One region of the Cohnella cellulosilytica genome, then DNA from elsewhere that is predicted to be linked to it. Evidence: riboswitches for the same ligand, from Rfam matches in the RefSeq annotation. Region 1 holds a riboswitch; the other holds the start of a gene.
What was found. A riboswitch is a leader RNA that binds a small molecule or an ion and turns the genes downstream of it on or off. The one in region 1 is predicted to bind ZMP and ZTP.
Positions count from the first base shown of each region.

Region 2: another riboswitch for ZMP and ZTP. It lies ahead of ACFFT4_RS06545 (TIGR01440 family protein); the one in region 1 lies ahead of ACFFT4_RS18465 (bifunctional 5,10-methylenetetrahydrofolate dehydrogenase/5,10-methenyltetrahydrofolate cyclohydrolase).

Region 1 is NZ_JBHMDN010000024.1:40,360-52,192, reverse strand. Features, by position in the region: gene ACFFT4_RS18475 (SDR family NAD(P)-dependent oxidoreductase) at 1-476, opposite strand, end outside; gene ACFFT4_RS18470 (DinB family protein) at 687-1,196, shown strand; ZMP/ZTP riboswitch at 1,249-1,328, shown strand; partial or broken gene ACFFT4_RS18465 (bifunctional 5,10-methylenetetrahydrofolate dehydrogenase/5,10-methenyltetrahydrofolate cyclohydrolase) at 1,378-2,231, shown strand; gene ACFFT4_RS18460 (ABC transporter substrate-binding protein) at 2,391-3,692, shown strand; gene ACFFT4_RS18455 (alpha-glucuronidase family glycosyl hydrolase) at 3,776-5,854, shown strand; gene ACFFT4_RS18450 (carbohydrate ABC transporter permease) at 5,981-6,943, shown strand; gene ACFFT4_RS18445 (carbohydrate ABC transporter permease) at 6,940-7,788, shown strand; gene ACFFT4_RS18440 (cache domain-containing sensor histidine kinase) at 7,899-9,647, shown strand; gene ACFFT4_RS18435 (response regulator transcription factor) at 9,653-11,281, shown strand; gene ACFFT4_RS18430 (Gfo/Idh/MocA family protein) at 11,304-11,833, shown strand, end outside.
Region 2 is NZ_JBHMDN010000010.1:90,992-102,824, reverse strand. Features, by position in the region: gene ACFFT4_RS06605 (hypothetical protein) at 1-376, shown strand, start outside; gene ACFFT4_RS06600 (hypothetical protein) at 410-1,273, opposite strand; gene ACFFT4_RS06595 (RNA polymerase sigma factor) at 1,270-1,806, opposite strand; gene prfA (peptide chain release factor 1) at 2,021-3,097, shown strand; gene ACFFT4_RS06585 (N5-glutamine methyltransferase family protein) at 3,112-4,131, shown strand; gene ACFFT4_RS06580 (hypothetical protein) at 4,177-4,401, opposite strand; gene ACFFT4_RS06575 (hypothetical protein) at 4,488-5,114, opposite strand; partial or broken gene ACFFT4_RS06570 (threonine synthase) at 5,310-5,501, shown strand; gene ACFFT4_RS06565 (stage II sporulation protein R) at 5,780-6,364, shown strand; gene ACFFT4_RS06560 (L-threonylcarbamoyladenylate synthase) at 6,427-7,632, shown strand; gene ACFFT4_RS06555 (manganese efflux pump MntP) at 7,759-8,319, shown strand; gene ACFFT4_RS06550 (low molecular weight protein arginine phosphatase) at 8,356-8,961, shown strand; ZMP/ZTP riboswitch at 9,002-9,084, shown strand; gene ACFFT4_RS06545 (TIGR01440 family protein) at 9,268-9,879, shown strand; gene glyA (serine hydroxymethyltransferase) at 9,920-11,170, shown strand; gene upp (uracil phosphoribosyltransferase) at 11,403-11,833, shown strand, end outside.

The sequences.
Region 1 (11,833 bases):
GGACGTTCCAGGATTTCGATATTAAATTCTTTTACAAAGTTTAGCGCTGAAGACGAGGTGTTGATCACCGTTTTTAAGCTGCCGTTTTTTAGGAGCTCCTTTAATTCCATGAGTATGATATACGGAGCGATCGTCAACAGCTCGTAATGCTTCTCGTGCCCTTGTTTCGAATAGCTTAGTTCAGAAAAGGAACCTCCGGCGTTGTTGAACAAAATATCGATCCGCTTCTCTTTGTCTTTGATCTCGTCCAAAGTCTTGCTCAAGCTGGCATAATCGGCAAGATCCGCTGTTTTATAAATGCGAAGCTTTCCGTTCATGACGGCTTTACGGATTTTCATATCGTCCGCCGGGAAGTCGGAACGGTTCAAAGCGATGACCTGCCAGTCCTCCGTCAGCAACTTCCGGGTTAACTCCAGCCCGATCCCGGCGTTTGCGCCCGTGATCAGAGCGATGTTTTCTCGTTGGTTCGTGTTCACTGTACGTCTCCTCCTAAAGTCGGGAAATGTTTCCCTGATAGCGCATATTCTATAACTTGGAGTTAGCACCAAGTCAAGACACGATAACAAGGGTTTATCCCAAGGCCGACAAATCGATCTCATTGGGCCGAAGAGGAGGCAAACCAAGTCATATCGAATTAAACTAGGTACTGCTCTTAGTTGGAGGAAATGCTCATTGGAGGTGAGGAAATGGACGTAGCAACCGAACTGGTCGACAGTATGCTGACGAAATTTAAATCCGAGAGGAAATGGACGCTTCAAGCGATTGCACAGCTGTCGGATGAAGATATAATTTGGTCTCCGAACGCCGACAGCAACAGTATCGCTAATTTAGTGGCTCACATCCGCGGCTGCGTGCACTCGCGAATCGAAACCATCTTTTATAACATTCCCGATACAAGAAACAGGGATGACGAGTTTGAGCGCGGGCTTGCGATGTCCGCAGAGGACGCCTTCAGCGTGACGAAGAAAGCATTTGATATCATCCTTGAATTTCTCGAACACCTCCGCGCAAAACCAGAACTGGTGATGTCTCAACCGTTTCTCAATCGTCCACCCCTTACCTATAGCCAGGTCAATAATGAGACAACGACTCTGAACCTCATGATAGCGATGATTAGAGAAATACATTATCACACGGGGCAAATCATCTATGCGGCAAAAATCAGAAAAGGGCAGCTTGAGTGGCAATACGACTAAAAAGAACGATTGTTGAAATTGTCGAATATTTCTGGCAAAATGCAATTAGATGTACAGTAGGCGTAACTGGCGAAACTTGGAGTACCACGGGGGAGCGCATACTTGATACGGCCGATCGCCTGGGCAGAGGTAGGGAGTAAATCTCCCTGCCTCTTTGTGTTTTTAACAAGAGGAAGGGATGATGGTCGTGAAAGGAAAACCGCTAATTTTGGATGGCAATGAGGTTGCCGCATCTATCAAGTCGCGCATGGCAAATCGATTAGAGCAGCTTAGCTTAAGGGGACGGTTCCTTGTCTGGCAACCATTCTGGTCGGCGACGATCCGGCTTCGGCTACCTACGTACGCATGAAAACGAATGCCTGCAAAAGATTGGGCATTCGATCGGTTCGTATCGATCTGCCCGGAGAGACGACGACAGAACAATTGATTGAAGCTATACAGCAGTTGAACGGGGATTCCGCGGTCCATGGAATTCTGCTGCAGCACCCTGTGCCGGAACAGATTGACGAGCGGGCTGCATTTGATGCGATTGCCATTGAAAAAGATGTAGACGGGGTAACAACCCAGGGATTCGCGCAAAACGCATTTGGCTTTGCCGCATTTCCTTCCTGTACTCCGGCAGCTATAATGGCCATTCTGGATCATTATCGTTTGCCGGTGTCCGGAAAGCATGCGGTGGTCATCGGAAGAAGTCCCATTCTGGGCAAGCCTGTATCCGCTATGCTGCTGAACGAGGACGCGACGGTGACCACGTGCCATTCAAAGACGGTTAATCTGAAGGAGTTTGTGAGATCGGCGGATATCGCTGTCGCTGCGGTCGGGAAGCCCAAGTTCGTTCCAGGGGACTGGATTAAGCCGGGGGCCGTTGTGTTGGATGCCGGATACAACCCGGGGAACATCGGAGATGTGGACTTTGAGGCATGCCTCCCTTATGTATCCGCGATTACTCCGGTTCCCGCTGGAGTAGGTCCGGTGACGATCGCCATGTTGTTGAAGCACACGGTTGATGCAGCTGTGAAAATTCAAGAATACTAATATTCGCGATTATAGGTGCGATCCGCCGCCTATGTCGACGCCTTGCGAACTTCGGATGATTTTATAAGATTTCGTGCATCGCTCGTATATGAACATCGTTACCCGCTTGATAATATGTAAACAGCATCAGATCTGCATGCACAATCAGGAGGGATAAAGATGTTCAAATGGAAGCGTTATCTGACCGTGCTGGCGGCGACCGTCATGATAGGAGCTTTGACGGCATGCGCCAGCGGGGAGAAAAATAGCGAATCCGAGCCCGGCTCGGCAGGCGGGGCGTCCGATCAATCGGTCAAGCTTAGAATTATGTGGTGGGGCGCGCAGGAGCGTCACGAGGCGACACTGGCTGCGCTGGACCTGTACACGCAACAAAACCCTCACGTTACGTTCGAGCCGGAATATTCCGGTATGGACGGTTACCTGGACAAATTGTCGACGCAGGCGGCGGCAGGCAATGCGCCGGACGTGATTCAGCTCGATCCGGGCTGGACGCCGGACTGGGCGGCCCGCGGACAGCTGGCGGTGCTGACGCCGGAAGTCGATTTGAGCCAGATCGATCCCAAGCTGCTGGCCGGGGGACAATCGGGCGGCGAGCAGTACGGCGTTCCGCTCGGCTCCGTCGCTTACGGCATGATCTACGACAAGGCGGCCATGGATAAGCTCGGCATCGACAATCCGCAGAACGGCTGGACATGGGACGATTTTTTCTCCCTGGCGAAGTCGTCCAAGGATAAGCTGCCGGAAGGACAATATTTCTCCAAGGATTATGCCGGCGATTATTTTGCTTATTCCGCATTCCAATACAGCAAAGGCAAAGGCGCGGTGACGACGGAGGAAGGCAAATTCAATATCGACGAAGCGGCGTTCCTGGAATGGACCAAAGCGTTCGAGGAGCTGCGGAACGAAGGGATCGTGCCCCCGGCCGACGTGAACACGTCCGACAAGGAATTCGATCCGCAAATGGATTTAATGGTCGCGGGCAAAGTATTGATGCGTCTTAGCTTCTCTAACAACTACGGCTCCTGGGACAGCTTGAAGCCCGGCGCATATGCGCTGGTGACGATGCCGCGTTCGGAAGAAGCGGGCGGCTGGCTGAAGCCTTCGATGTACCTGACGGTTTCCGCGAATTCCAAGAAAACCGAGGAAGCCAAGAAATTCATCAACTGGTTCGTCAACGATCCGGAAGCGGCCCAGCTGCTGAAAACCTCTCGCGGCTTGCCGGTCAACAAGACAAATGCCGACGCGCTGCAAGCGAGCATGAGCGAAGTCGACAAAGTCGGTCTGGAACTGCTCAGGGCGACCGAAGTGGACGGACAAACCTGGACGGCCGGAGCCGGCGGCTGGACCAACTATATCGACAAAGACTGGCCATATGTGCGCGATCAGCTCAGCTTCGGCAGAATAACGCCCGAGCAAGCTTATGAGGAATTAAAAACGGCGGCCAGGGAATACGAAAAATAAAGAATGGACGAATGCCCGGAACGATGTCTGTTCCGGGCATTCCATTGTCCTAAATAGAGATGGAGTGCGGGAGGCGTTTGGAGATGAATCGGCACAGTCAAAAACAACGAGGCGCCGGGTACGGAGCATGGCTCGAATATCGCGGGTTGAAGGGCGAAGCGGCACAAACAAAGTATTGCCGCGTCATTGCGCCGCAAGAGCGCGACATCGTGATGGAAACGGCCGTTGCGGAGCTGGCGCGGGGTCTTGGCCATTTGTTCGGACAAGGAGAGGCGGCAATCGTCGCGACGACCGGCTCGGCGGGGCTGTCGTCGTCCGTGGCGATCGGCCTGTGGGGAGACGGAACAATCGTCGACGAGCTGTTCCGGGGAACGGCTCTGCCCGAGCCGGGCGGCGAAGGCTACGCGATCAGAACGGATCGCGAGACGGGGGGCATCGCGATTGGCGCCGCTTCGCCGATCGGCGCGCTGTACGGCGTCTTTCATTTGCTCAGGCTGCTCGGTACGGGCCGACCGGTCGAAGCGCTGGAGCTTGTCGAACGTCCGGTCAATCCACTGCGCATGATCAATCAGTGGGACAATATGGACGGAAGCGTGGAGCGCGGCTACGCGGGAAGCTCTATCTTTTACGAAAACAATGCGTTCACTTCCGATACGGAGCGGCTGAGCGATTATGCGAGATTACTTGCGTCCTGCGGCATTAATGCGATATCCATCAATAACGTCAATGTGCATCGGCATGAGACGATGCTGATTACGCCGGCGCTTCTGCCGGAGGTGGCGAAGGTCGCGGCGCTGTTCCGCGCTTACGGGATTCGCCTGTTCTTGAGCGTCAACTACGCAAGCCCGCTGGAGATCGGCGGCCTCGTTACGGCGGACCCGCTGGACGAAGGCGTACGCGAGTGGTGGCGTTCTGCGGCAAACGGCATTTACGCGGCGATTCCCGACTTCGGCGGCTTTGTCGTGAAGGCCGATTCGGAGAGCAGGCCGGGGCCGTTCGACTACGGCCGCGACCATGCGGACGGCTCCAACATGCTTGCCGAAGCGCTTCGGCCGCACGGCGGCATCGTCATCTGGCGCTGCTTCGTCTACGACTGCAAGCAGGACTGGCGCGACCGCTCGACGGATCGGGCGCGTGCGGCTTACGATCACTTCAAGCCGCTGGACGGCCGATTTCTGGACAATGTCATTCTCCAGGTGAAGAACGGTCCGCTCGACTTCCAGGTGCGGGAGCCGGTCTCCCCGTTGCTTGGCGCGATGGAGCGAACGAATCAGATAATCGAATTCCAGATTGCGCAGGAGTATACCGGCCAACAGCGCCATCTCTGCTACCTCGTTCCGCAATGGAAGGAGACGCTCGATTACGACACGCATCTGAAGGGGGAAGGCTCCACAGTTAAGCGGATCGTGGACGGGTCCTTGCACGGCAGCCGATACAGCGGCATCGCGGCGGTGTCCAATATCGGCAGCGACGACAACTGGACGGGCCATCTGTTGGCACAAGCCAATCTGTACGGTTACGGGCGCCTTGTCTGGGACCCGGAGCTGTCGGCGGAGGAAATCGCGGAGGAATGGATTCGGCTGACATTCGGCGGCGACGAGCGGACAGCTGCCGTAATCGGGAAAATGCTGATGACTTCCTGGGAAATCTACGAATCGTATACCGCGCCGCTCGCCGTCGGTTTTATGGTTAATCCGGACCACCATTACGGGCCGAATGTCGACGGTTACGAATACTCCAAATGGGGAACGTATCATTTTGCGGATCGCCAAGGCATCGGAGTAGACAGGACGACGCATACGGGAACGGGCTATACGTCTCAGTACGCCGCGCCGAACCGGGAGCTGTACGAAGCGCTGGAGAGCTGTCCGGACGAGCTGCTGCTTTTCTTCCACCATGTCCCGTATACCCATGTTCTGCACAGCGGAAAATCGGTCATCCAGCATATTTACGATACCCGATTCGAAGGCGCGGCGCGGGCGGAAGAGCTGAAGAAGGCGTGGGACAGCCTGGCCGGCCGCATCGATGCGCGGCTGCACCGGCAAGCGGTAGAACGCCTCGCCGGGCAAGTCGAGTATGCCAAGGAATGGCGCGATGTGATCAATACGTACTTTTACCGCAAGAGCGGCATCGCGGACGAGCTCGGGCGCAAAATCTATTGAGGACATCCTCCATTGCTCGTTGTTTTTTCGTTATATTTTGAAAGAATTCGATTATCCCTCTCATTTAGTCGGCTGTTCCGCTTCATTATACTTAGGGATATACAACAGACGACTTGAGGTGACACCATGGATCGTACTGCAGCGGCAGCAGCTCCCGCAGTCAACAAAGTCAAGCGCTTGCGCGTCAAATCCGGCAGGTGGAACGCGCCGGTTGCCGGCTACTTATTCATATCGCCATGGCTGCTCGGGTTTTTGCTGCTTACGGCGTATCCGCTTCTCATTTCCTTGTATTATTCCTTTACGAACTATACGTTAATGCAGCCGATGGAATGGGTAGGGACGGCCAATTACGAGCAGATTTTCTCATCCGACGCGAAGTTCGTCCAATCCGTGAAGGTGACGTTCTATTATGTGCTCGCTTCCGTGCCGCTCAAGCTTGCGGCCGCGCTTGCGGTGGCGATTATGCTGAACAAGGCGATTCGCGGCATGACGTTCTACCGCACGGCGATTTATTTCCCTTCGCTCATTGGCGGCAGCATCGCCGTATCGCTGCTGTGGCGCAACATTTTCGGCATCGACGGCGTGTTCAACCAGATTATCGGCTTTTTCGGTTTCGAGGGCAAAGGCTGGATTACGAGTCCCGATACGGCGATGAGCACGCTCATTCTGCTGACGGTATGGCAGTTCGGCTCCTCGATGGTTATTTTTCTGGCGGGCCTGAAGCAAATCCCGGGCGATCTGTATGAAGCGTCGTCCGTGGACGGGGCCAATAAGCTTGTGCAGTTTTTCAAAATAACGCTGCCGATGCTTTCGCCGATTTTGTACTTCAACCTGGTCATGGGCGTCATTAACGCTTTCCAGATGTTTACGTCCGCGTTCGTCATTACGAACGGAGGACCGATGAACTCTACGCTGGTCTACGCCTTGTACTTGTACGAACGGGCGTTCAGCCGCTATCAGCTTGGCTATTCCTCGGCGCTGGCCTGGATTATGCTGGTCATGATCGTCGTCGCGACCGTCATTATTGCCGGGACATCGAAATATTGGGTCTTCTATGAGACGGAGTCGGGCAGGGGGAAAGGAAAATGAGAATAAGCAAACCGTGGAGGCCTGTTTCCAGACACCTTGTCCTGATTGTTTTCAGCTTGATTATGGTTTATCCCGTCCTGTGGTGGATCGGGGCTTCGCTTAAGAAGACGAGCGAGCTCAGCTCTCCGAACATCTTTCCTTCCGTGCCGGAATGGAGCAATTTCGTGAAGGGCTGGCATTCCGTGCCGGGCTACTCCTTTACCCATTTCTATCTGAATACGTTTCTGCTGGAGGCGGCGCTGCTCGTGACGACGCTTGTCTCCTGCACGCTTGTCGCCTTCGGCTTCGCCAGGCTGAGCTTCCCGCTCAAAAACTTCTGGTTCGCGCTGCTGATGCTGACTCTGATGATGCCGGGGCAGGTGCTGATCATTCCGCAGTACACCTTGTTTCACGAGCTTGGCTGGGTGAACACCTACCTGCCGTTTATCGTGCCGCATTTGCTGGCCAGCGGCGCCGGCGGAACGTTTTTTGTCTTCCTGCTGATCCAGTTCGTACGGGGGATTCCGAAGGAGCTCGACGAGTCGGCCAAGATCGACGGCTGCTCCTGGTTCGGAATCTACTGGCGGATCGTCATGCCCTTGACGAAGCCGGCGATCGTAACGGTCCTGATTTTCTGCTTCCTGTGGAACTGGGACGATTTTCTCGGGCATCTGCTGTACCTTAACTCGGTCGACAAATATACGGTAGGCCTTGCGCTGCGAATGATCAACGACTCCCAGTCCGCCCAGCAATGGGGTCAGCTGCTTGCCATGTCGCTGGTCTCGATCCTGCCGGCCACGATCGTGTTTATGTTCCTTCAGAAGTATTTTGTCGAGGGGATTGCGACGACGGGTATTAAAGGATAAGATTGACCCCAGTATAAAAGGAATAAAGAGAGAATAACGGTAGAGAGCGAACGGGTTTTCGCGGCTTTACCGTTTCTTTCGGCTTATCCGGATAAGGGATGTGCGGCAGGATGACGAATCCGTTCAAAAAATACCGGGTCGACCGGCTGTTCTTTTTCAGCTTTGCCGTTCTCTTGGTCGTCGTGGTCGCGTTTATCGCCTGGAAAAGCTACGACATTTCGTCCAAAGCGCTGGTTCAGACGACCTCGCATTACCAGCAGCAGCTTCTGGACGAATTGAACAGCGAAATTACGACCCGCCTTGTCATGATCGAGCAAATCTCGCTGTCCACTTCCCGAGACAATGACTTGATTACTTTCCTGAAGGACAGACAGGATGAATTCGACCGCTACCGGGCGTATATCAGCATTGAGCGCGCGCTGGCGAACCTGACGTATTCGATTCCGCTGATCCAGGGCATCGATCTGTACATGGACCGACCGTTCCAGGGCGACGCCAAAAGCTACATCCAGTTTCGGGACATCGCCGCGCTGAGCCAGCAGTCATGGTCGCGCGGCCTCGACAGGAGCGACTTCGCCTGGTCGACCGAGCACCGGATTCCGAGCTTCCAGGGCGATATTCCGGTGCTTAGCTTTGCCCGAAAAATCATGAGCGAAAGCGATTATCTCGGCGTTCTGGTCATTCATGTGAAGGCGGACGTCATTCGCGGGCTGCTCGACGGCGCTTCGACCGGCTCGAACCGGCTGATGACGAACAGCGAAGGACAGCAGGTATTGAAAACCGGCCAAACGCTGGACAAGGAAGAGCTGTCGCAATGGATCGTGACGAAAGGCCGTCAATCGGGTTATCTCCACATCCGGGACCACCCCGAGCTCGGCAATTCGCTGCTCGTATACTCGAAGCTGGACGAGTCCAATTGGACACTGGTAGAGATTACGTCGTGGAACCAGATTATTGCGAGCAGCCTGCAGCTTGCCGAAGTGATCGTCGTGATCGGCATTGCGGCCGTGCTGTTGGTGCTGCTGCTGACCCACTTTCTGAGCAAGCAGTTCGCTAAGCCGCTTCGCAAGCTGATCTCGGCCATGGGCGCTTATTCGGTCGGGGGAGGCCAGGCAACGCTGCCGTCCGACTACACGAATGAATTCGGCTCGATGTTCGCCGGCTATCGCAAGCAGAACGAACGCATCGAACAGCTGTACCTGTCGCTGGAGCATCGCTACGAGCAGCAGCGCAAAGCCGAGATCGAAGCGCTGCAGGCGAATATTAATCCGCATTTCCTGTACAACATGCTGGATCAGCTCAACTGGATGGCGATCGAAGCGGGGCAGGACGAGCTCAGCCGCATCCTGGAGCTGATGGGAAAGATGTTCCGCATCGGTCTGTCGAACGGCGCCAGCTTCATTGGCGTAGAGGAAGAGCTGGAGCATATCGAATGTTATCTGGAAATTCAGCAGCTGCGCTGGGGAAGAGGGCTGGACTGCACGATTGAGGCGGAGGAGAGCATTCGCGACTGTCTGCTGCCGAAGCTGACGCTGCAGCCCTTCGTGGAGAACGCGATCGTGCACGGCTTTAACGCGCGCGACGAGGGCCATATCCATATTCGGCTGACGGGACGGGAAGGCCGATTGCAGATCGTCATCGACGATAACGGCAACGGGCTGAGCAAGGCGGCGGAGCGCCGTCATCATCTGCGGACGGGCGGCTACGGCATACGGAATGTCAGGGAACGGCTGACCGCCTATTTCGGCGAAAATCAAAGCATAATGCTTGACGAGCGGGAGGAAGGCGGCACAAGAGTCTGTATCGCCATGCCGCTGCTGACGGAGGCTCCCAATCGGGAGCATGCGGAGGGAGGGTGAACGCCATGTGGAAAATCGTCATTATCGATGACGAACGGCAAGTGCTGCAGGGGATGAAACGCGTCATTCCATGGGAGGATCTGAACGCGGAGTGGGCAGGCGAGGCGATGAACGGCGAGGATGGGCTGGCGCTCATCCGCGAGGTGCGGCCCGATATCGTCATCACCGATATTTACATGCCGATCATGAACGGGATGGACATGCTGGAGCAGCTGAGAAAGGCGGGTTTTGCCGGCAAGGTCATTATCCTGAGCGGCTACTCGGACTTCGAGCATGCGAGACAGGCGCTGCGGCTGTCCGTGAGCGATTACGTGTCGAAGCCGATCAGCGTGCCGACCCTGGAGACGATTCTGTATAAAGTGATTCAAGAGCTGATGGAAGAGGAGGAGAAGCGGACCAAGCAGGGGGAGCTGGAGCAAAAGCTGATGCTGTACGAGCCGTTTATCGAGAAAGAATGGGTGCGCGCCGCCGTTGTCGGCACTCTCGACCATTCTTATCCGAACGGTGTCCACATGCCGGAGCCTTACCGATATTGGACCGAGAAGCGCCATGCGGCAATCGGCATCGATCTTGTCCGCGACATTCGGGTGAACGAGCTGTCGCTGTCGGACCTTAACCTGTTCCGCTTTGCGATGAGCAACATCGCCTGCGAAATTGCCGGCGAGCTGTTTCCGGCGTTCGAATATGCCGAGCTGCACAGCACAAGATCGGTCCTGATCGTACACCCGGAGCCGGCCGCGATGCCGCAGGACAAGACGCAGCAGAAGCTGGAGGAGCTTGCCGTTCGGCTGATCGAGAGCTTGAAGGGTTATCTGAAAATGACGATTCGCGTCGGCATCGGCTCGGTGAAGGAGCGCTGGACGGATATTCCCGATTCGACGGAGGAAGCGTTCCGCGCGAGCGACAGGAGAGAGTATCGCGCCGTTCCCGATTACGAAGTTTACAGCGGCGGCGGGAAGGAGGACGGGACGAGGCGGACAGGCGCAGCGGTGCAGTTCCCGGTCAAGTTCTCCTACCGGCTGGCCGGCGCGATCAAGGCCGCGCAGGAGGAAGAGGCGCAGCGCCTCGTCGCGGACTACATCGCCGAGCTGAAGACGCAGAAGGGCGTGACGGCCGAATACTTGCAGACGCTCGGCAGCGAGCTGTGGGGCATTATCGCCTATTGCCTGTACGAGGCCGGGTTTGCGCAGGGCGATCTGGTCGCCAACGACCAGGTTGCGAAGGAGCTTGTCGGGCTGACCGATGCGGAGCAGCTGCGGCAGTGGCTGTCGAACAAAATCTCGCTTGTCTGCGACAGCAGGCAGTACAAGGGCAACAGCAAGCACCGGCAGCTGGTCGATTACATGACCGACTATATTCACGAGCATTACGCGGAAGAGCTGACGTTGGCCGAGCTGGCGGACAAGGTGTACGTTTCTCGCAACCATCTGTCGATTATTTTCAAGAACATAACGGGCGAGACCTTCAATAACTATTTGATACGGGTCCGTATCGAGAAAGCGCGCGAGCTGCTGCTCGAACGCAGGATGCTCGTATACGAAGTGGCGGAGCATGTCGGCTACAAGAACGTTCCCTATTTCAGCACCCTGTTCAAGAAGGTGACGGGCATGAATCCGACAGAGCTGATCAAATAAACCGAAGCGGGGGGAATGGAAAATGATACGCGTAGCTATCGTGGGAACGGGCTCGATCTCGACCGCGCATCTGGACGCCTATACGAGGTTTGCCGATCGGTGCCGGGTGGTCGCGCTAGTCAACAATCAGACGGAGACGGCGGAGAGGCTGAAGGAGAAATATCGGCTCGATTGCCGGATCTATCAGGATTACAAGGATTTGCTGGAAGGCGATCAGGTCGATCTCGTGTCGATCTGCACCCCTCCTTTTTTGCATGCGTCCATGTCGGTCGACTTGCTGCGTGCGGGTATCGACGTGCTGGTCGAGAAGCCGATGGCGCTATCCCTGGAGGAATGCGACCGGATGCTGGCGGCGGCGTCCGAATCCGGCAGTCTGCTGTCCGTGGTGGGCCAGAACCGGTTTCTCGACGCAAGCGTGAAGCTGAAGCGAACGATAGAATCCGGTCTGCTCGGCAAAGTGGTTCACGCGCAGGTCGATTCCTTCTGGTGGAGAGGGAGCAATTACTACGACGTATGGTGGCGAGGCACATGGGAAACGGAAGGAGGCGGCTG
Region 2 (11,833 bases), on a different contig from region 1:
GAATTATTTTAATCAGCAAGAGCTTGTTGGAGAAAACGAAGGTTATTATGTTGTAAAAACTGAAAAGAGTCATAAAGTATCTTTACTGGGGAGCCTCTCATATAGCTTTAATCAGCAATCAACAGATATTTATTCTTCGGGATCGCTTGATGTATATACCTACCCAGGATCGAATACTGAAGATGATGATGAAAATAACTATCTCTATGTCCAACTATTTGATGAAGATCCCTCAAACTCAGTATTTGTAGATTATGATTTTCTAGATGCCTTTAACCCAGATAACACTTCTTTTTCGTGTAATGGATATCACTCGGTAAAAGTAGAGAATCAAAATTATTCGTGGCTAACAGGAACATATTATGTTTACTATTAAGTTCTATTAAAATAAGGCGAGATAGGCTCATGGCTATTTCTGGCCATGAGCCGTTTTATTTTCCGAAAATGAATAAGTTTCAATTGTATGTCCGTTGCTGTCCAATTCCTGTATCATATATTCTGGGCTGGATAAATTGGAAGGAATGGCAAACCATAAAGAATGGCCACCCCATATTCCTCTAAAATAGGTTGCGGATTGTTCTAGACCATTTTGATCGGTAATCACGATACTAGACACCCATGGATTCAATGTATTCCCATAAATAAGGGCAGGGGAAAAGTTCTCTTGGGACGGCACGAACATCATAGCAGTGGCTACCCCGCGTTTTACTTCGTCTTTCGATGGAAAGTCAATGTCTAAAGTACCTCCGCTAATCCGCGTCCATTCGTCTTCTATTCTGCTGAGAAAATTCGCCTTCCAAACCATCCCTTTGTGGTCTTCATTCAGTGTGCTGGAGAACACAAGTATTCCGTCTTCTCCCCATTTTTGCTGATACAAAACACAGTCAGAGGAAGACTCGGCGATGCCCAGCGTATGAAGTTGGGCGAGCAGTTGTTGATCCGACAGCGGGGTATTCACCGAAGAAGGCTTATCCAGAAAAGTACAATCGGATGGCCCACGGGTCTCCTGTGTTTGTGGCAGTGCAAGTCGTTGTCCATCGGGTACGTTGAGACCTCGTTCATTTTGCTGATTGAACAATTGAACGCCTATAACTAACAAGGCCATGAGAAGCGCTGCAGTCGAAGCTGCAAGTATTTTCGTTTTTTTTCTGCGCTGTCGGGATTGGGATACCTTTTGTTTAATGTGATTCAACTGATCTGGAGTAGGGGCTGCGGCAATTTCCTCGAAGGATTTTTTTAGGCTTAACTCCCAACCCGCCCAATTTCGTGTCATAGCGTAGCGTCCTCCTCTACCTTTTTTTGCATAAGCTGCCTGGCTCTGTGTAAACGTGATTTTACGGTTCCTTGAGGGATACCGAGGAGGTTGGATATTTCCTCCATCGACAGTTCGTGACGAATCTCCAGCAACAATATTTCCCTGTACTTGAGAGGCAGGGAGAGAAGATACTGTAGGGCATTTTCTAATTTTAATCCTGCAAAATAATCCGTTTCTGCCGAAACCTGCTGCCCTGTCTTCCGAACCAACGGGACGGGCACGATTTTCCGAAAGAAGGCAGATCTTCGATAATTCATCGCTCGATTTTGACAGATTTTAAGTAACCAGGTTTTGAGCGTGCACTGTCCTCGAAAATGATCAATTGAACGAAATGCCGAAATAAAAGTTTCTTGAGCGATATCATCTGCCGCATCGTATTTCTTTGTTAAGAAAAAGGCATAATTCCATATATCTTTCCAATATGAACGAACAATATCGTCCATATCGGGTAATTCAATTTGAATTGCATTAACGAGATAACTATCATCCAACTTCATTTCCCTCCCCTCATACAAACAGACAACAAATGCACTTCAAAGTTCCCATTGTAAAACAAAAAAATTAAATTTAAATATAGCTCCAAAGAGTTTTGTTTCTTTAAAGCTATGTCATTAATAGCGGTTGATCCATTCCCGCACGCCATTGCGTTCATGTGCTATAATAAGGGGTGACGTAAACACTGCAAGCGAGCGGAGGATGAGGATAGTGCTAGACCGTCTGCAAGTTTTGGCGGACCGATACGAGAAGCTGAACGAACTGTTGAGCGACCCGGATGTGGTTAACGACTCGGCGCGGCTAAGAACTTACGCCAAGGAGCAAGCCGGGCTCGAGGAAGCGTATCGCGCTTACGAAGAATACAAGCAGGTGCTGACGCAGCTTCAGGACGCGAAGGCGATGCTGGAAGATAAATTGGACGACGAGCTTCGCGAAATGGTCAAGCTGGAGATCGAAGAGCTGGACGAACGCCGCAGCCAATTGGAAGAGAGCATCCGCTTCCTGCTGCTGCCGAAGGACCCGAACGACGGCAAGGACATCATCGTGGAAATTCGCGGCGCCGCCGGAGGGGAAGAGGCGAACCTGTTCGCCGCGGAGCTGTATCGCATGTACGCGAAATACGCGGACAGCCAAGGCTGGCGCACGGAAGTATTGGAAGCAAGCGTAAGCGATCTTGGCGGTTTCAAGGAAGTTATTTTCTCGGTCAGCGGACCGGCGGCCTACCGCAAGATGAAATACGAGAGCGGAGCGCACCGCGTGCAGCGGGTTCCGGAGACGGAATCGGGCGGACGCATTCATACGTCCACTTCCACGGTCGTCGTCATGCCCGAGGCCGAAGAGCTGGATATCGTCATTCACGACAAAGACATTCGCGTCGATACGTTCTGTTCCAGCGGGGCGGGCGGCCAATCCGTCAACACGACGAAATCGGCCGTGCGCGTGACCCATATGCCTACGGGCATCGTGGCGACCTGTCAGGACGGCAAATCGCAGAACGACAACAAGGACAAGGCGCTGCAGGTGCTGCGGACGCGGATCATGGACGTCAGGCGCCAGGAAGAAGAGGCCAAATATTCCGGAGAACGCCGGGAGAAGATCGGAACGGGCGACCGCAGCGAGCGGATTCGGACGTACAATTTTCCGCAGAGCCGGGTGACGGATCACCGCATCGGCTTGACCATGCACCGTCTGGAGTACGTGCTGAACGGCGACATGGACGAGATTGTCCAGGCGCTGACGCTGGCCGAGCAGGCCGAAATTCTCGAGCGCGAGCAGATGAGGCAATAAATGGAGGGCTGGGCGTGAGCTTGGAACGGAATTCTGGCCGCCCGCCGACGTTGGGAGAAGCCTGGCGAGCGGGCGCGGATCGACTGGAGCAAGCGGGGGTCGAGGAAGCGAACGCGGACGCGGAGCTTCTTCTTCTTTATGCGCTGGGCATTGGGAAGGCGGAGCTTCTGCGGGATTTGCGGGAGCCTTTTCCGGAGGGGAAAAATAAAGCTTGGCTGGAGCTGCTGGAGCGACGGGCGACGGGGGTTCCGGTTCAGTATGCGGTCGGGGAGCAGTTTTTTTACGGGCGGGCATTCGAGGTGACGTCGGCGGTGCTTATTCCGCGCCCGGAGACGGAGCTGTTGGCCGAAGCCGTGCTGCAGGCCGGGGACCGGATCTGGCCGCCGGAGAGCGGCCGCGGGGCCGGATCGGCTGCGAAGGGGCAGTCGGCAATCTCCGGAGTGGAAGGGCATGAGGCAGGTACCGCCACGGAGGGGCAAGTTGGCGGACGGGAAGCCTCTCCATTTGCCCCGGTTGTGCTGGACGTCGGCACGGGAAGCGGGGCGCTGGCGGTCACGCTGGCGGCGGAGCGGCCGCTCTGGCGGGTGACGGCGTCCGACTTGTCGGAGGCGGCGCTGCAGGTGGCCCGCGGCAACGCGCGCAAGCATGGAGCGGACGGGAGGATCTCGTTCGTCCAGGGGGATTTGCTGCAGCCGTTCGTGCGGTCCGCTGCCGACGGCGGGCTTCAAGTCGATATCCTCGTGTCCAATCCGCCGTATATTCCGTCGTTGGACATTCCCGGGCTGCAGCGCGAGGTGCGCGACCACGAGCCGCGCTTGGCGCTGGACGGCGGCGAAGACGGGCTGAATCCGTACCGGACGATGGCGCGTCAGCTTAAGGAGCTGCCCAAGCTTCCGCGGATCGTCGCCTGGGAAGTCGGAGCAGGCCAAGCCCGGGAGGTCGCCGAGCTGCTGAGCGCGGCGGCAGATTGGGCCGAGATCCGCTTCGTCACGGATTACGCCGGCATCGAGCGGCACGTTGTGGCGGTTCGGTGAGCTTTTAGACATACGAGTGGAAATAAAAAGCCGCCAATTGGCGGCTTAAAATTCATCGTATTGCGCGATGCGTTTATTGGCTGCTTCGAGATATTCGCAAATTTCGGCTAGTTTAAGATCGACATGCGCTTCGCGGATGTAGAACTCGCCTGTTGGAGTCGGTTTGGTTAATTCAATGTGAGGGACGCCTAGAATATGAAACGGACCGAATTGAACATCGCGAATCATTTCGGTTTCCACGGCTATCGCCCTTTCGATCATTGCCTTCATAAGCCCTACCTCCCCAGTTTATTGCATCTTGTCTTGATATTATACATTGCTAATTTTTAGATTGCCACCTGATCCTTTTAATATCTTTAGGGTTGTGGCTTATTTTTGCTCTTTCCGTTGCCGAGGAGTTTGCGGTGTTGGGTGGCAATTGCGCGAATTTGCGCAAGCTTCTCGGCTGAAATATGGTTGCCTAGTTGAGTTGTTTGAGGCGTAGGTTCCTTTGTGAAGACTGTGATAAGTATCATTTGATTCTCGAAAGTCACGGACACCGTACATTCTTCGCCCCTGTGTGCACCCTTAAAGTTATAGCTCAAACCGCCATATCCCTTCCATTCAGCGTTTTTGGCCAACTTTTTCGAGTTGATTGCAATCTCGATCATTCCATACAATGATTCTTTCGAAGGAAACGCTTTGCTGCCGTCAATTCGGAGGGCTACTCGTCTGATAAAATGCTCCGTTAGCCGAACTCGTTTGTTTGCAACCAACTGCTCCTTGGTTTGTCCGGAAACGAGTTTTTTACGATGATTCAAGACGTCCGTTCTTTGCTTATCTGATAATGGGATTTTGATGCCTTTCGAATCTTCGGAAAACCATTGCTTTTGTGTCTTTTTCGGAGATTCTTTTAAGATTAGTGCGATTTGTTTAGGCGTTAGGTCTATAATGTCGTCAAAGAGGATTTTTTCGTCCATTAGCTGGATTTCGAAAGACGCCAAATGACTAGTCCCTCCCTGCAGAAGATATTTCTAATTGTCCCAAAAACATCAATTAGAAGTCAATGCGATCATCCATATAAGATGAGGACATGAGTCTTAGCGATGCTCGATAGACAGCGATTCCAGGAACCTTGCCGCGAGAGCGGACAAAGGTTCTTTTCTTGTATACAGGCTGATCGGGTTGGCCAGCCTGAGGCGATGAATATCGGGCCTCCTCCAAGCTGGAAAAAGGCGCGCGATTTGCTCGCAGGCGGGAGAGGGACGACCTGTTCGGTGACGGACGGCGAGATTTTGGAGGCAAAGCGGCTGATCGACCGGAGCGGCATCGGCTGTGAGCCGGCGTCGGCGGCGACGGTCGCGGGCTTACGGAAGCTGGTCGCAAACGGGATGAACCGGACGATTGCGGGGGAGCTGACGCTCGAATCTATGAAGCGGTGGGCGAAGCCGGTGCAATAAAATAGATTTCAATGAAAAGCCGGATTGCTAGGTTTATAGATTTCAATTCCGGACATACTGATGGCTAAGACGTTCCGGAACGCATAGCGCTGCACCGACGGGTGCGACAAGGAGCGGGAACTATGCGTATTAGCCATCATATTTTTTCTGTTCGGTCGGTAATGAGAGTCGTTCTGTTGTTTGTCGCTGTAAGTTTCGGGTTGCTTGGCTTGGTTGGACGCTTTGCCGTCGCGAACGCGGAGGGATCGATCCCCGAGGACGCCATCCGCATTCGCATTATCGCCAATTCCGACAAGAAGACGGACCAATCCGTCAAAAATAAAGTGCGTGACGAGGTCGCGACATATATCGCAGCGTGGGGCGGCATGCCCGACAATCATGACGAGGCTTATGCGCTCATTAAAAGCCATCTTGCCGGTATTCAGGAGATCGTGGACGACAAGCTGGTCGAGCTCGGCGTTTCCTATAAGGGCATCGCGGAGCTGGGGGAGGTGCCGTTTCCCGAGAAAACGTTCGGCGGGGAGTCCTACGAGGCGGGGACATACGAAGCGCTGCGGATTACGCTGGGCAAGGGGGACGGAGCGAATTGGTGGTGCGTGCTGTTTCCGCCGCTCTGCCTGACCGCGGCTACCGCGAAGGACGATGCGGGCGCCGCCTCGGAAGTCCGGACGGTATCGTCCGCCGGAGGCTCGTCCGCGGCGTCGGACGACGGGGACGGGGAGCCCAAAGCGAAGTTTTTTCTGTGGGAGCTGCTGGAGAAGCTGTTCGCGTTCCTCGGTTCCTTGTTCGGCTAACCCTACCCGGCGCGGTGTGCTATAATAGCGGGAAAATGGGTGAGACAAGGATGATCGGCATCATGACCATAGAGACGAAATACTGGCCCGCGGAGCTGTCGCGGGCCGGCATCGAGGAAGCCGCCGCGGCGATCGCCGCCGGCGGCGTTGTCGCGTTCCCGACCGAGACCGTGTATGGGCTCGGCGGGGACGCAAGGAGCACGGAAGCGGTAGGGAGGATATTCGCGGCCAAGGGCCGCCCGTCCGACAATCCGCTGATCGTGCATCTGGCGCGCGGCGCAAGTGTGGCCGGCCTGGCCAAGGAGGTGGGCGCCGTCGAAGCGGCGCTGATGGAGGCGTTCTGGCCGGGGCCGCTCACGCTGGTGCTGCCGGTGCGGGAGGGGGCGGTGTCGCCGCTCGTGACCGCGGGGTTGGACACGGTCGCGGTGCGGGTTCCGGCGCACGAACTGGCCCGGGAATTGATCGAGCGGGCGGGCTGCCCCGTTGCGGCGCCGAGCGCCAATCGCTCCGGCCGTCCGAGCCCGACGCGGGCGCGGCACGTGCTGGAGGATTTGGACGGGAGAATCGACGGCGTGCTGGACGGCGGAGCGACTGGGGTCGGGCTGGAATCGACGGTCGTGCGGGTCGTGGACGGCACGATTTATATTTTGCGGCCGGGCGGCGTGACGCGGGAGAAGCTGCGCGAGGCGGTTGGCGGGCTGGCGGTCGTGGCGGAAGAGACGAAGGAGGGGGACCGCCGGACCGGAGCTGCGGATGCGGGAGTGCGAATTGGAGCTGGGGCGCCCGGCTCCCTGAGCATCGGAGCAAACGCGGCCCGCCTAACGGGGACCGAAGCGAATGCAGTCCGCCCAGCGGGAACCGAGGCGAACGCAGCCTATCCAGTGGGAACCGAAGCGCCGCGCTCGCCGGGGGTTAAGTATACGCATTACGCGCCGCGAGGAGAGATGCTGCTCGTTAACGGCGAAGGCGATCCGCTCCGGGAGGCCGTCCGGAAGCTGGCGAGTCAAGCTGCGGACGCGGGGCGGCGGGTGGCCGTGCTGAGCTGCTCCGAGCATGCCGCCGGCTACACGGCGGACGCCGTGTTCGACTGCGGTCCCCGCGGAGAGCCGGAGAAGGCGGCGCAAACGCTGTATGCGGCGCTTCGCGAATGCGACGAGAAGGGCGTCGATTATATCGTCGCCGAAGGCTATTCGGAGGACGGAATCGGCGCCGCGCTGATGAATCGTCTGCGCAAAGCCGCGGGCGGACGGGAAATTTTCGTCCCCTGACGCGCTTCCCCGCCGCAACCCTTGCATGATCGACGCCCTGTCCGCATATGTTGTGGAGAAGGACAAGGCGGCAAGCCTGCGATACGTTCGTTCGTCGCGCCGGCCGGAATGCAAGGGGGGACAAGCATGTATGACGTGTCTGCGGCCACCGGTCAGGCGCTGACCGTTCTGGTAATGGCGGTCGCTTTGGGCATGGACGCGTTCTCGCTCGGAATCGGAATCGGGTTGAAGGGCGTGCGCTTGTACGACGTTATGAAGCTGAGCACGCTGATCGGCATATTTCACGTGCTGATGCCGCTCGGCGGCATGTATACGGGGCAATACGTAAGCGAGATTCTGGGCGGAGTCGCGACTACCGCGGCCGGCGCGCTGCTGCTCTTGCTGGGCGGACATATGGTGTACAGCTCCCTGCGCGGTGAAGCGATCGATTCGATCAATCACCGCACGTTGTGGGGGATGCTCGTATTCGCGTTCAGCGTGAGCATCGATTCCTTTTCCGTAGGCGTATCCTTGGGCATGTTCTCGGCTCACGTGTGGCTGACCGTGCTGCTGTTCGGCCTGTTCGGAGGCTTGATGAGCGTGATGGGCCTCATGCTGGGAAGAAGGGTCAGCCGGAGCCTGGGAGGATACGGCGAGGCGCTCGGCGGTGTTATTTTATTCGGATTTGGTCTATTATTTCTTATATAAGAACTTCTACATCAACTATGCAAGCAGGGGGAGACCATGAATCGGGTTTTGATCGTATGCACGGGCAACACTTGCCGCAGTCCGATGGCCGAAGCGATCTTCAAGGATTTGGCGGCGCGCAGCGGCAAGCCGCTCGAGATCCGCTCCGCAGGAATATCCGCCCCGAGCGGTTCGCCGATTTCGCCGAACGCGGCCGAAGCCTTGAGGAAACGCAAGCTGGAGCTGCCCGGACCTTCGACTTTGCTGACCTCGGAAGAGGTGCTGTGGGCCAACCTTATTCTTACGATGACGGCGGGGCATAAGAGGGCGATTCTGGAACGATATCCCGAAGCGCTGTCCAAAACCTATACGCTGAAAGAATACGCCCTGCGCGGCGACCCGGTCATGGACGACGTGGCGGAGGCGGAGCGGCTGTATTCGGAATGGCAGGTCAAGCAGCTGCTCGGAGAGCCGATGTCGGACGAGGAGAAGTCGCGTCTGTTCGAGCTGCAGCGGAGGATTCCGGACTTCGATATCGCCGATCCGTTCGGCGGCCCGCTGGCGCTCTACGAGCAGACGGCCGACGAGATCGAGGATGTTTTGCTGACACTGATCGACAAATGGGATGAAAATCGGAGCGGAGATCGCAAGAACGGAGATTGATTTTTCCGCCGAGCTTCGGTATGATGTTCGTATAACTTCAAGGTTCCGATGTAACTGGCGACGACAAGTGGAGCATACCACGGTGGAGCATCGGAATGACGGCCGGTCGCCTGGGCGAAGAGCAGCGTGCGGAATGCGCGCTAGCTCTTTTTTGTCTTTTTTCCGCTTGAAGCTGGCCGGGGGGCGCCATGAGACGGCGTTCCGCGGCACGGTTCGACACCCGCCCGTGTTGAGCCGGTTGGATTCAGGTATAATACCTTTATTATCTTCTGTGGAAACGACAGAGCGGTGAGGAGGTTGCGGGGGATGGCTGCGGAGACTCGTTCGATAGCCGGCCAGGTGGAAGCGTTGATGGACGAATTGGTGAAGACGGGCAACGTCCGTCCGGGCCAGATCGTCGTGCTGGGAGTCAGTACGAGCGAAGTGAGAGGGCAGCGCATCGGGACGTCCGGGGCGGAAGAGGTCGCGAGCGAAATCTATGAGGGCGTTGAGCGAGCGAGGGAGCGCGCCGGCGTGCACGTCGTCTGGCAATGCTGCGAGCACCTGAACCGGGCGCTCGTCGCCGAGCGGCGGCTGGCCGACGACCAAGGCTGGACCGAGGTGGCGGCGGTCCCCGTCCCGAAAGCGGGCGGATCGATGGCCGCCTGGGCCTACCGCCGGATGGAGGAGCCCTGCCTTGTCGAGGCGGTGCAGGTTCACGCGGGCATCGATATTGGCGAGACGCTGATCGGGATGCATCTGCGTCCGGTCGCCGTTCCGCTGAGGCCGTCCATTCGCGAGGTCGGGCAGGCGAGAGTGAACATGGCCGCGACCCGGCCGAAGCTGATCGGGGGCGCAAGAGCCGTGTACGAATGGGAAGGGCGAGCGAACGTTGACGGCAGCCTCGGCGGCAGCGGCGCTTCGAACGCTTGCGATTAACGAGCGGCAAACAAGACAATCAACGGGAGGAATAATTATTATGTTGGAAAACCTGCGCAAGCAAGATCCGGAAATCGTCGACGCTTTGAATTTGGAGCTGAAGCGTCAACGCGACAACATCGAACTGATCGCTTCCGAAAATATCGTCAGCCAAGCGGTTCTCGAAACGATGGGGACGGTGCTGACGAACAAATACGCGGAAGGCTATCCGGGCAAGCGTTACTACGGCGGCTGCGAATACGTCGACATTCCGGAGCAGATCGCCCGCGAGCGCGCCAAGGAATTGTTCGGAGCCGAGCACGCGAACGTGCAGCCTCACTCCGGCGCCCAGGCGAACCTGGCCGTCTATCTGGCCGTTCTGAAGCCGGGCGACACGGTGCTGGGCATGAACCTGGCGCACGGCGGCCACTTGACGCACGGAAATCCGGCTAACGCGTCGGGATTGCTGTACAACTTCGTCGCTTACGGCGTTAACGACCAGACGTTCACGATCGATTACGAAGAGCTGCGCAAAGCGGCGTTTAAGCACCGTCCTCGCCTGATCGTGGCGGGCGCTTCCGCTTATCCGCGCGCGATCGATTTCGAGAAAATCGGCCAGATCGCCAATGACGTAGGCGCGCTGTTCATGGTCGACATGGCGCACATCGCGGGCCTCGTGGCCGGCGACGAGCACCAGAATCCGGTTCCGTACGCGCACTTCGTCACGACGACGACGCACAAGACGCTCCGCGGTCCTCGCGGCGGCTTGATCCTCTGCCGCAAAGCTTGGGCGGCCGCGATCGACAAAGCGGTGTTCCCGGGCACGCAAGGCGGTCCGCTGATGCACATTATCGCGGCCAAAGCGGTGGCGCTCGGCGAAGCGCTGCAGCCTTCGTTCAAGGAATACGCGCGCAACGTTGTCGTCAACGCTAAGGCTCTGGCCGAAGCGCTCGTCGCGGAAGGGCTGAACATCGTTTCCGGCGGCACGGACAACCATTTGATGCTGATCGACACCCGCAACCTGAACATTACGGGCAAAGAAGCCGAGCACGTGCTCGATTCCGTCGCGATCACGGTCAACAAGAACGCGATTCCGTTTGATCCGACGAGCCCGTTCATCACGAGCGGCATTCGCCTCGGCACGCCGGCCGTCACGACGCGCGGCATGGACGTCGAAGCGATGAAGACGATTGCCAAGGTGATCGCCTTGACGCTGAGAAACACGAAGGACGAGGCGACTCTGGATCAGGCCCGCAAGATGGTCGCCGATCTGACCGCGAAATATCCGTTGTACCCTGATCTGGCCTATTGATTCGCGGCAACGCGCACGCAAGAACCTCTCCGACCGGAGAGGCTCTTTTGCATTCGGGAAGCGCGATTTTCATGCGGAGCCGAAGTTTTTTCGACGAAATCCGCGCTGCCCGCGAAGGATGTTATGCACCCGTTCGGAGACAATGATATAATGTACGGGGCAAGCTACATAGGAGCACGGCCGGGAGCGCCGAGCGCGCTTGCGGGGGCCGTCTAAGAAAGGGTAGAACATAATGGGACGACTCGTCATTTGCGATCATCCGCTGATCCAGCACAAAATCACGTTTATTCGTGACAAAATGACAAATACGAAGCAATTCCGGGAACTGGTCGACGAAGTGGCCATGCTGATGGCTTACGAGCTGACGCGGGACTTTCCGCTGTCCACCGTGCGGGTCGATACGCCGGTCCAGTCCGCCGAAGGGAAAGTGATCGCCGGGCGCATGATGGGGCTGATTCCGATTCTGCGCGCGGGTCTCGGCATGGTCGACGGCGTGCTGAAAATCATTCCGTCCGCCAAGGTCGGCCATATCGGCCTGTATCGCGACCACGAGACGCTGCAGCCGGTGGAATATTACTGCAGCCTGCCGTCCGACGTGAAGGAGCGCGAACTGCTCGTCATCGATCCGATGCTGGCGACGGGAGGCTCCGCGAACGCGGCCAT